Regions from separate parts of the Streptomyces sp. R35 genome, predicted to be linked through region 2. Evidence: riboswitches for the same ligand, from Rfam matches in the RefSeq annotation. Region 2 holds a riboswitch; the other holds the start of a gene.

Region 1 (5,785 bases), 5.8 Mb from region 2:
CAGGGAGCCGTACAGCTCGGCGCGTACCGAGGCCACCGGGGCCAGCAGCTCCTCGTTGCGCAGCCGCCGGGCGAACATACGTGCCGCACGCATCGGGCCCACCGTGTGGGAGCTGGACGGGCCTATACCGATCGAGAACAGGTCGAAGACCGAGATGGCCACGGGGACTCCTTGGGGTTTCGGCGGACGCCGTTGTCTGCCGGGTGGTGCGGAGGGTGATACATGCGGCGGGGCACCGCGCCCACCTCACAGTGTGCGCGGCGCCCCGGACATTCGTGCGAAGTGTCGATGGTCGCACGAAACGGTCGTACGTCAAAAAGCGTACGGAACTACTTCAGGCCGGGGTACAGCGGGTGCTTGTCGGCCAGAGCGGACACCCGGACCTTGAGGGACTCCGCGTCGTAGGACGGCTTCAGCGTCTCGGCGATGACGTCCGCGACCTCGGTGAAGTCCTCGGCCGTGAAGCCGCGGGTGGCGAGGGCGGGCGTGCCGATGCGCAGGCCGGAGGTGACCATCGGAGGGCGCGGGTCGTTCGGGACGGCGTTGCGGTTGACCGTGATGCCGACCTCGTGGAGGCGGTCCTCGGCCTGCTGCCCGTCCAGCTCGGAGTTGCGCAGGTCGACCAGGACCAGGTGCACGTCGGTGCCACCGGACAGGACGTCCACGCCCACGGTCTTCACGTCGTCCTGGACCAGGCGCTCGGCCAGGATCCGCGCGCCGTCCAGCGTGCGCTGCTGGCGCTCCTTGAACTCGTCCGAGGCGGCGACCTTGAAGGAGACGGCCTTGGCGGCGATCACGTGCTCCAGCGGACCGCCCTGGAAGCCGGGGAAGACCGAGGAGTTCAGCTTCTTGGCGAACTCCTTCTTCGCCAGGATGATGCCGCCGCGCGGGCCGCCGAGCGTCTTGTGGGTGGTGGAGGTGACCACGTCCGCGTACTCCACCGGGTTCGGGTGGAGACCGGCCGCGACCAGGCCCGCGAAGTGCGCCATGTCGACCCACAGGAACGCGCCGACCTCGTCCGCGATCCGGCGGAACTCCGCGAAGTCCAGCTGGCGCGGGTACGCCGACCAGCCCGCGATGATCACCTTGGGCCGGTGCTCCTTGGCGAGCCGCTCGACCTCGGCCATGTCGACCAGGCCGGCTTCGTCCACGTGGTACGCGACCACGTTGAACTGCTTGCCGGAGAAGTTCAGCCGCATCCCGTGGGTCAGGTGGCCGCCGTGGGCCAGGTCCAGACCGAGGATGGTGTCACCGGGCTGCGCCATCGCGAAGAGCGCGGCCTGGTTGGCGGAGGCGCCCGAGTGCGGCTGCACGTTGGCGTACTCGGCGCCGAACAGGTCCTTGACCCGGTCGATCGCGATCTGCTCGGCGACGTCGACGTGCTCGCAGCCGCCGTAGTAGCGGCGGCCGGGGTAGCCCTCGGCGTACTTGTTGGTGAGGACCGAGCCCTGGGCCTCCATGACCGCGACCGGAGCGAAGTTCTCCGAGGCGATCATCTCCAGGGTGGACTGCTGGCGGTGCAGTTCGGCGTCGACGGCGGCGGCGACGTCCGGGTCCAGTTCGTGAAGGGGCGTGTTCAGAAGCGACATGCGGTGACTCCTCAGCCGGCGGTGAAGGCGGTGTACTCGTCGGCGGACATCAGGTCTTCCGGCTCGTCCGCGATGCGTACCTTGAACAGCCAGCCGCCCTCGAAGGGCGCGGAGTTCACCAGCGACGGGTCGTCGACCACGTCCTGGTTGGCCTCGACGACCTCGCCGGTGACCGGCGCGTACAGGTCGCTGACCGACTTGGTCGACTCCAGCTCGCCGCAGGACTCGCCCGCGGTCACCGTGTCACCGACCGCCGGAAGCTGGGCGTAGACGACATCGCCGAGCGCGTTGGCCGCGAACTCGGTGATGCCGACCGTCGAGACGCCGTTCTCGGCGACCGACAGCCACTCGTGCTCCTTGCTGAAGCGCAGCTGCTGGGGGTTGCTCATGGCCTGAATTCTCCTGTACGCGGGGGAGTGCTGATGAAGGGGGGGAGGGTTGGTGAGCTGGGCGGATGCGCCCAGTGTCACTTCTGGCGCTTGTAGAACGGCAGAGCCACGACCTCGTACGGCTCGTGGCTGCCTCGGATGTCCACGCCGACGCCGGCCGTGCCGGGCGCGCAGTGCGCGGCATCGACGTACGCCATCGCGATCGGCTTGCCCAGCGTCGGGGAGGGCGCGCCGGAGGTGACCTCGCCGATCACCGTGCCGCCGGCGACGACCTGGTACCCGGCGCGCGGGACGCGGCGGCCCTCGGCGATCAGGCCGACGAGGACGCGCGGAGGCTGCGAAGCGGCGCGCTCGGAGGCGGCCTCCAGGGCCGTACGCCCCACGAAGTCGCCGTCCTTCTCGAACTTCACGACCCGCCCGAGCCCCGCGTCGAAGGGGGTGAGCGAGGTGCTCAGCTCGTGCCCGTACAGCGGCATGCCCGCCTCGAGGCGGAGCGTGTCGCGGCAGGACAGACCGCAGGGGACGAGCCCGACGGGGGCGCCCGCGTCGGTCAGCGCCTGCCACAGCTTCTCGGCGTCGGCGGGCGCGACGAACAGCTCGAAGCCGTCCTCGCCGGTGTAGCCGGTGCGCGCGATGAGAGCCGGGACGCCCGCGACGGTGCCGGGCAGGCCCGCGTAGTACTTCAGGCCGTCGAGGTCGGCGTCGGTGAGCGACTTCAGGATGCCGGGGGACTCGGGGCCCTGCACGGCGATCAGCGCGTACGCGTCACGGTCGTCGCGCACCAGGGCATCGAAGCCCTCGGCTCGCTCGGTCAGCGCGTCCAGCACCACCTGGGCGTTGGAGGCGTTGGCGACGACCATGTACTCGTGCTCCTGGAGCCGGTACACGATCAGGTCGTCGAGGATGCCGCCGTCCGCCCGGCAGATCATGGTGTAGCGGGCGCGGCCCACCCCCACGGAGGCGATGTTGCCGACCAGCGCGTAGTTCAGGAGCGCGGCCGCCTCCGGGCCGGTGACGGTGATCTCGCCCATGTGCGAAAGGTCGAAGAGGCCGGCCTTCGTACGGACGGCGAGGTGCTCGTCGCGCTCGGAGCCGTAGCGCAGGGGCATGTCCCACCCTGCGAAGTCGGTCATCGTCGCGCCGAGCGAACGATGCAGGGCATCGAGCGCGGTGTGACGGGGTGCGTTGCTGCTCATCGGTGGGGCTCCCAAGGCATGACGGCGAGGTCGTTCCTCCCCATCTGTCATCGGAACCTGAGAGGTTCATCACGACCCCGCGAAACGGTGGTCCTGACTTGCACCTTGGGTGGAGCCACTGGTCAGCGGCCCGCTTTTCAGATGTGCCTCGCCCGCGCGGTAACGGTGCCTGAGAGATTCAAGGGAGGGACTTGCTCCTTCGGCGTCCCAGCACGACGTACGCAGTACGTCACTGGGAACTCTCCCGCGCGGATTCAAGCGGCCGGTATGCAGTTGGCGGGCACATCATTGCACGCGCCGTCCGATCACGGCAGCCCGCATCTGTAACCGGCCTGTGGCAGTCCGAGTACCGAAACAAGAAGCGCCGCGCATTACCTTCTCTTTACACTCGACGGGGATGGGACTCCACACCCCAAGGGGAGGACGATCACGGTGAACAGGACCACGGCGTACGCGACGACCTCGGGCATCGCGCTGCCCAAGCAGCCCGGCGCCCCGGCGCGGGAGGCCTGCGGGCCGCTTCCGACGGCCGTCGTCCGCGACCTCAGGGACCGCGCGGGACACAGCCCGCACGGACTGCACTTCGGGGCCTTCGACCTCGTCGTGGTCACCGGGCTGCCCGGCAGCGGCAAGTCGACCCTGATGCGCCGGGCCGTCACGGGCACACGCATCGACTCCCAGGACACCCGCGACCGCTGGGACGGCCGGATGGCGGCCTGGCTGCCGTACGCGGTCTACCGCCCCCTGGTCCGCCTCGCGCACTACGCGGGACTGCGCCGCGCCCTGCGCTCCGGCACCGGAGTCGTCGTGCACGACTGCGGTACGCAGGCCTGGGTGCGCCGCTGGCTCGCCCGCGAGGCCCGGCGCCGGGGCGGCGCGCTGCATCTGCTGCTGCTCGACGTCACCCCGGGCACGGCGCTGGACGGTCAGCGCGAGCGTGGGCGCGGCGTCTCGCGGTACGCGTTCGCACGCCACCGCGGCGCGGCCACCCGGCTGCTCCGCTCCGTGGAGAAGGGCGACCTGCCCGACGGCTGCGGCTCGGCGGTCCTCATCGACCGAGCGGCGGCGGACGTGCTGCGCCGGATCGACTTCGGCGACTGAACGGGCGTACGACGCCGGGAGGTCGTACGAAAGGGCGTACGGGACGGCGGTGCGAGCCCACTAACCTTGCCAGCCGGAGCACAGGTTCACAGGTTCACAGCAGGCGGTAGACAGATGGACTTCCCCGAATTCCCCGACTTCCCGGCGCCGGAGCACCCGCATCCCCATCCGCACGGCGGATGGCCCGGCAATGAACTGGAGGAGGTGCTGTCGGCCTCCCTCGGCGTGCCCTCGGCAGGGGCCCGCATCGTCGAGGTCCTCGGCCGCAGCTTCGTCTGGGTGCCCCTGCCGAACGGCGGCGGCCCCCAGAGCGGCCCGCTCGACCTGCCCACGCTGGAGATCGAGGGCCAGGCGTTCGTCCCTGTCTTCAGCTCCGAGGAGCAGTTCCGCCAGGTGACCGGCGGCCACATGTCGTACACGATCGCGCCCGCCGTCGAGTTCGCCCGCGGGCTGCCCCCGCAGGTCGGCATCGCGGTCAATCCGGACGGCGTGGTCGGCGTACCGCTGCCGCCGCTCGCCGTCGCCGAACTGTGCCGGGCCGGGCGGACCCCACTGGACGGGCCCGCGAGCGGCGGCCGGGTGCGGCTGTTCGAGCCCGACTGGCAGGAGGACCCGGTGGACTTCCTGTCCGCGGCCTCCGCCGAGTTCGCCGAGACCGGCGTCGTCCTGACCGCCCGCCGCTGCCTGGCCGCCATCGAGACCGCCGACCCGGTCATGTTCATCGGCGTCGAGCTGTCCTCATGGGAGGGCGACGCGCGCACGCTTCCACTGGACGCGCTGGGCCGCGCGCTGGGCCGGGTGCCTGTGGACCGCCCGGTGAACCTGATCTTCCTCGACGTGGCCCAGGACCCGGTAGGCGACTGGCTGCGCGCCCAAGTACGGCCCTTCTATCAGTACGGCCACTGAGGCGCCCCGATAGGGGCGCGGGGCTGCATCGATGTGCGGCTCCGCCGCGTGGGCGCGACCAGCCACAACCAACCCGCAGCCCGCAGACCACAGCAAGTCCCGAGCTATCAACGGTTCTCCCAGCGGAGCGCCTAAGCTGGTTTGATAACTCGGTCAAGGTGTTGTTCGCGAAGGGGCGGTAGAAGGTGAGCGCGTCGGGCACGGCTGCCGCGGGGCAGGTCGAGCACATGCTGCGCCAAGTGACGCCCGGGCGTTACGACGCCTACGAGGCGCTCCTTCGCGCCCTCGCGACCCCGTCGTCCGGCCAGGTCTGGATGCTGCTCTGGCACGGCCAGGCCGGCTCCCCGGACGCGCAGTACGGGAACATGGAGGTGGACGGCTTCGGGTACGCGCCCTGTGTCACCTCCGCCCAGGAGCTCTCGGCCAGCGGCTGGAACCGTTCGTACGAGGTCGTCGACGGCCTCGACGTCGCCCGCACGCTCTACCCCGACCACTTCGGCCTCTGGCTCAACCCGCACGCCCCCGGCGGCGGCGTCGGCATCCCCTGGCTGGATCTGCGCCGCATCGCCACGGGCCTGGAGCGCCAGCCCGCGGGCCCGCTCCG
Region 2 (5,785 bases):
AGTCGTCGCCACCGCCTCGTACGAGGCACGCGTCTTCGGAGTGCACTCGGCGATGCCCATGGCCCAGGCACGCCGGCTCGCGCCGAACGCCGCGTATCTCGTGCCGCGCTTCGGGCTCTACCGGGAGGTCAGCGAGCAGGTGATGGGGCTGCTGCGGGCCCTGTCGCCTCTGGTGGAGCCGTTGAGCCTGGACGAGGCCTTCGTGGACCTGGAGGCGGGTGAGACGGCCTGGGACGAGGGCTCGGCACGGCTGACCGGGGAGAAGCTGCGCGCGGACATCCGGGCCGTCACGGGGCTCACCGGGTCGGTGGGGCTCGCCGCCTCCAAGATGCTCGCGAAGATCGCCTCGGAGCAGGCCAAGCCCGACGGCCTTGTGCTGATAGAGCCGGGGACCGAGCGCGCGCTGCTCGGGCCGATGTCGGTGCGGACGCTGCCGGGCGTGGGGCCCGCGACCGGTGACCATCTGCGGCGGGCCGGGATCACCACCGTAGAGGAGCTCGCCGAGGCGGGCGAGGACGAGCTCGTACGGCTGCTGGGGAAAGCGCACGGGCATGCGCTTCACGCCATGGCGCTGGCGCATGACGAGCGGCCCGTGGTGGCCGAGCGGGAGACCAAGTCGGTGTCGGTCGAGGACACCTACGACGTGGACATCCATGACCGGGTGCGGGTCGGCCTGGAGGTGCAGCGGCTCGCGGACCGGTGTGTGCGGCGGCTGCGGCGGGCCGGGCTGTCCGGGCGGACCATCGTGTTGAAGGTTCGGCGGTACGACTTCTCGACGCTGACCCGGTCCGAGACGCTGCGGGGGCCCACGGACGATCCAGCGGTGGTGCGGGAGGCTGCCGCGCGGCTGTTGGAGGGGGTGGACACGACCGGGGGTGTGCGGTTGTTGGGGGTGGGTGTGTCGGGGCTTGCCGATTACACGCAGGAGGATCTGTTCGCGCAGGCACGGGCCCAGGCCGAGGCCGCCGCAGGGGAATCGGCGGATCAAGAGGAGGCGGAGGAGGCGTCGGAGGAGTCCGGCGCCGAGCAGGTGCCGCCCGTCGAGCGGCGGTGGCCCGCGGGGCATGACGTGCGGCACGCCGAGTTCGGGCATGGGTGGGTGCAGGGGAGTGGGCTGGGGAGGGTGACTGTGCGGTTCGAGACGCCTTACTCCGAGCCGGGGCGTGTGCGGACGTTCCGTACGGATGACTCGGCGTTGGAGTTGGCGGATCCGTTGCCGTTGGTGGTGGGGGCCGTGTGCGATCGCCGTGGGGGGTGAGGTCGGTTTGGTCGTGCGGGTTGTCTGTGGCTGGTCGCGCCCACGCGGCGGAGCCGCATGATGTCAGAGCCCCGCGCCCCTTACGGGGCGCTTGAGCGGGGGTCAAGCAGTCTCATCACCCCTCGTCCGTTCCCGCCAAGTGGCCGAAATCCCGGTCCGGGGGCGGAGGCGGGGCTGCGACATCCAGGCCGTAGTGGTGGTAGAGCTGGAGTTCCTGTTCGGGGGAGAGGTGGCGGCCGACGCCGAAGTCGGGGGCGTCCTTGATCAGGGCTCGGTCGAAGGGGATGCGCAGGGCGCCTTCGACGAGTTCACTGGGCTCCAGGGGCACGAAGGCGTCCCTGCCGAACAGGCCGGTGCGTATGGCCGCCCACTCCGGGACCCCGGTCGCGTCGTCGAGGTAGACCTCGTCGATCGTGCCGATCTTGGTGCCATTGCGGTCGAACGCCTTGCGGCCGATCAGGTTGCGCGGATCGATGTCGGTCTGCACGGGCCCTCCTCTTGGTCGCAACTCATTCGTAAGCACTACAAAAGAGCACATTCAGGAAGGCGGCCACTCGAAGGCTTGGGTCTTGTCCTCGCTGGTAGGCTGGCAGGCGGCTGCTGACCCCGTGCGGGAGAGTCCTCCAGACTTCATCGGAGGCGCCGAAGGAGCAAATCCTCCCCGGAATCTCTCAGGCTCACGTACCGCACGGACGAGGTCACTCTGGAAAGCAGGGCGGGTGTCGATGGCCCCTGCCCTCACCGACGGTGAAAACCGGGTCGTCAGCGGACGAGCCGGTGAAGCTCTCAGGTTGAGATGACAGAGGGGGAGGCCGTCGGGGTACCCGTGCCGGGGTGCCCCTCGAAGGTCGCGTCAGACCAGGAGGCCTCCGCAATGACCGCCAGTCGCATTCCGCTCTCCGAACTCGAACAGGGAATCCCCTTCGAGCAGCGCCACATCGGGCCCGACTCCGAGGCGCGGGCCAAGATGCTCGCACAGGTCGGATACGGCTCGCTCGACGAGCTGACGGCCACCGCGGTGCCGGACGTCATCAAGAACGCCGAGGCGCTGAAGCTGCCGGGCGCGCGCACCGAGGCCGAGGTACTGGCCGAGCTGCGCTCCCTCGCGGACCGCAACCAGGTGCTCGACCCGATGATCGGCCTCGGTTACTACGGCACCTTCACGCCGCCGGTGATCCTGCGCAACGTCATGGAGAACCCGGCCTGGTACACCGCGTACACGCCGTACCAGCCGGAGATCTCGCAGGGCCGTCTCGAGGCGCTGCTGAACTTCCAGACCGTGGTCGCCGAGCTGACCGGGCTGCCGACCTCCGGCGCCTCGCTGCTCGACGAGGGCACCGCCGCCGCCGAGGCGATGGCGCTGTCCCGGCGCATGGGCAAGAACAAGAAGGGCCTCTTCCTGGTCGATGCGGACGCGCTGCCGCAGACCATCGCCGTCATCGAGACCCGCGCCGAGCCGACCGGCGTCGAGGTCGTCGTCGCCGACCTCAGCGAGGGCATCCCGGCCGGGATCGCCGAGCGCGAGATCAACGGCGTACTCATCCAGTATCCCGGCGCCTCCGGTGCCGTGCGCGACCTCAAGCCGATCGTCGAGCAGGCGCACGAGCTGGGCGCGGTCGTCACCGTCGCCGCCGACCTGCTCGCCCTGACGCTGCTCACCTCGCCGGGCGAGCTCGGCGCCGACATCGCCGTCGGTACGACGCAGCGCTTCGGTGTGCCGATGGGCTTCGGCGGGCCGCACGCCGGATACATGGCGGTGCGCGAGAAGTTCGCGCGCAGCCTGCCGGGCCGGCTCGTGGGTGTGTCCGTCGACGCGGACGGGCACAAGGCGTACCGGCTCGCCCTGCAGACGCGTGAGCAGCACATCCGCCGCGAGAAGGCGACCAGCAACATCTGTACGGCTCAGGTGCTGCTCGCCGTGATGGCCGGTATGTACGCCGTCTACCACGGTTCCGAGGGTCTGAAGACCATCGCGCGGCGTACGCACCGCTACGCCACGATCCTCGCCGCGGGCCTGCGGGCGGGCGGGGTCGAGGTCGTGCACGGCGCGTACTTCGACACGCTGACCGTGCGGGTGCCGGGCAAGGCAGCCGACGCCGTGGCCGCCGCGCGCGAGGGCGGGGTCAACCTGCACCTCGTCGATGCCGACCATGTGGCGATGTCCTGCGACGAGACCACCACGCGCAGGCAACTGAGCGCCGTGTGGGCCGCGTTCGGCGTCGAGGGCGATGTCGAGGCGCTGGACGCGACGGCACAGGACACACTGCCGGCCGCGCTGCTGCGCAGCGACGACTACCTCACGCACCCGGTCTTCCACCAGCACCGCTCCGAGACCGCGATGCTGCGCTACCTGCGCAAGCTCTCCGACCGCGACTACGCGCTCGACCGCGGCATGATCCCGCTGGGCTCCTGCACGATGAAGCTCAACGCGACCACGGAGATGGAGCCGGTCACCTGGCCCGAGTTCGGCCAGCTGCACCCCTTCGTGCCCGCCGAGCAGGCGCAGGGCTACCTCACGCTCATCCGTGAGCTGGAGGAGCGGCTCGCCGAGGTCACCGGGTACGACAACGTGTCGCTGCAGCCCAACGCCGGTTCGCAGGGCGAGCTGGCCGGTCTGCTCGCCGTGCGCGGCTACCACCGGGCCAACGGCGACGAGCAGCGCACCGTCTGCCTGATCCCGTCCTCCGCGCACGGCACGAACGCCGCGAGCGCCGTGATGGCCGGCATGAAGGTCGTGGTCGTGAAGACCGCGGACGACGGCGAGATCGACGTTGAGGACCTGCGTGCCAAGATCGAGCAGCACCGCGACGAGCTGGCGGTGCTGATGATCACGTATCCCTCGACGCACGGTGTGTTCGAGGAGCATGTCGCCGACATCTGCGCGCAGGTGCACGAGGCGGGCGGCCAGGTCTACGTCGACGGCGCCAACCTCAACGCGCTGGTGGGCCTCGCCAAGCCGGGTCACTTCGGCGGCGACGTCTCGCACCTCAACCTGCACAAGACGTTCTGCATCCCGCACGGCGGCGGCGGCCCGGGCGTCGGCCCGGTCGGTGTGCGCGCGCACCTGGCGCCGTACCTGCCGAACCACCCGCTGCAGCCCGCGGCCGGTCCCGAGACCGGCGTCGGCCCGATCTCGGCCGCTCCGTGGGGCTCCGCGGGCATCCTGCCGATCTCGTGGGCGTACGTCCGCCTGATGGGCGGCGAGGGCCTCAAGCGCGCCACGCAGGTGGCGGTGCTGTCGGCGAACTACATCGCCAAGCGCCTGGAGCCGCACTACCCGGTGCTCTACACCGGCCCGGGCGGGCTCGTCGCGCACGAGTGCATCATCGATCTGCGTCCGCTGACCAAGGCGACCGGCGTCACCGTCGACGACATCGCCAAGCGGCTGATCGACTACGGGTTCCACGCGCCGACGATGTCCTTCCCGGTGGCGGGCACGCTGATGATCGAGCCGACCGAGTCCGAGGACCTCGGCGAGATCGACCGGTTCTGCGAGGCGATGATCGCCATCCGCGCGGAGATCGAGAAGGTCGGCTCGGGCGAGTGGGCGGCCGACGACAACCCGCTGCGGGGCGCGCCGCACACCGCCGCCGCGCTCGGCGGGGAGTGGAAGCACGCGTACACGCGCGAGGAGGCCGTGTTCCCGGCCGGAGTCTCGGCGGACAAGTACTGGCCGCCGGTGCGCCGTATCGACCAGGCGTACGGCGACCGGAACCTGGTCTGCTCCTGCCCGCCGCTGGACGCCTACGAGGACTGATCAGCGCTCGGGACTTGGACGCCTACGGGGAGTAATCGCCCTCGGACATGCGTCGGGGCCGGTTCGGAGAGTACGTCTCCGGGCCGGCCCCTCATGTGTCTGGATGGCTGTGTGGGCCATCCGGTTGTGCGGCTCAGGCGGCCGTCATCGCGTATTCGCTGCCTCGTGGGCGGTGCGGGGCGATGATCTGGCCGTCGGGCAGGAGCTCACCGGTGTCCTCGAAGAGCAGAACGCCGTTGCACAGCAGGCTCCATCCCTGCTCCGGGTGGTGCGCCACAAGGCGGGCGGACTCCCGGTCGGCTGATTCGGCTGACGGACACGGTGGCTGGTGCTGGCACATTGATGGGATCTTTCGCTGGGTTGAGAGGTGAGTGATGGCTGTGGTGTCTGTCCCGCGGCTCGATGTGGTCATGGCCGCCCCCCGTTGGTGTGTGGTCTGGAACCCAGTGTTGCCCTACGGGCGTCAATCCGCAGGGATTTAGCGGCACCGCTTCTCACAGGTTGATGACGCATCACCCGTGCGGACGGTTCATTCCAACTGCACTGTCACTTCGGGTGGTTTGACGTGGCCGAATGGGGCTAGTCCGGTCGGGCCGACGGGCGCGTTTCCCCTCGTACGAGCGGGGTGCGGCCCTAACGAGCAAAGTGCCCCGCGGCCGAATGAACGGCGGCGGGGCACGGTTGCTTTCGCTTACGCGGGGGAGCTCAGCAGCGGGGCCGGCGTGACCCGGTGGGTGAGTACGGGCAGCAGTTCGGCGACGCGGTGTGGA

What was found. Region 2 has a riboswitch for glycine ahead of gcvP (aminomethyl-transferring glycine dehydrogenase). Riboswitches for the same ligand answer to the same signal wherever they lie in the genome.
Region 1: it holds a riboswitch for glycine, as region 2 does, so the genes downstream of both, gcvT (glycine cleavage system aminomethyltransferase GcvT) here and gcvP (aminomethyl-transferring glycine dehydrogenase) in region 2, are expected to answer to the same signal.

What each region holds. Positions count from the first base shown of each region.
Region 1 is NZ_CP163440.1:7,660,066-7,665,850, forward strand. It holds gene AB5J50_RS34785 (L-serine ammonia-lyase) at 1-162, opposite strand, end outside; gene glyA (serine hydroxymethyltransferase) at 330-1,589, opposite strand; gene gcvH (glycine cleavage system protein GcvH) at 1,601-1,978, opposite strand; gene gcvT (glycine cleavage system aminomethyltransferase GcvT) at 2,056-3,174, opposite strand; glycine riboswitch at 3,322-3,431, opposite strand; gene AB5J50_RS34805 (AAA family ATPase) at 3,601-4,275, shown strand; gene AB5J50_RS34810 (enhanced serine sensitivity protein SseB) at 4,390-5,181, shown strand; gene AB5J50_RS34815 (enhanced serine sensitivity protein SseB C-terminal domain-containing protein) at 5,367-5,785, shown strand, end outside.
Region 2 is NZ_CP163440.1:1,872,811-1,878,595, reverse strand. It holds gene AB5J50_RS08940 (DNA polymerase IV) at 1-1,258, shown strand, start outside; gene AB5J50_RS08935 (PRC-barrel domain-containing protein) at 1,374-1,745, opposite strand; glycine riboswitch at 1,860-1,955, shown strand; gene gcvP (aminomethyl-transferring glycine dehydrogenase) at 2,133-5,015, shown strand; gene AB5J50_RS08925 (DUF5999 family protein) at 5,149-5,355, opposite strand; gene AB5J50_RS08920 (hypothetical protein) at 5,707-5,785, opposite strand, start outside.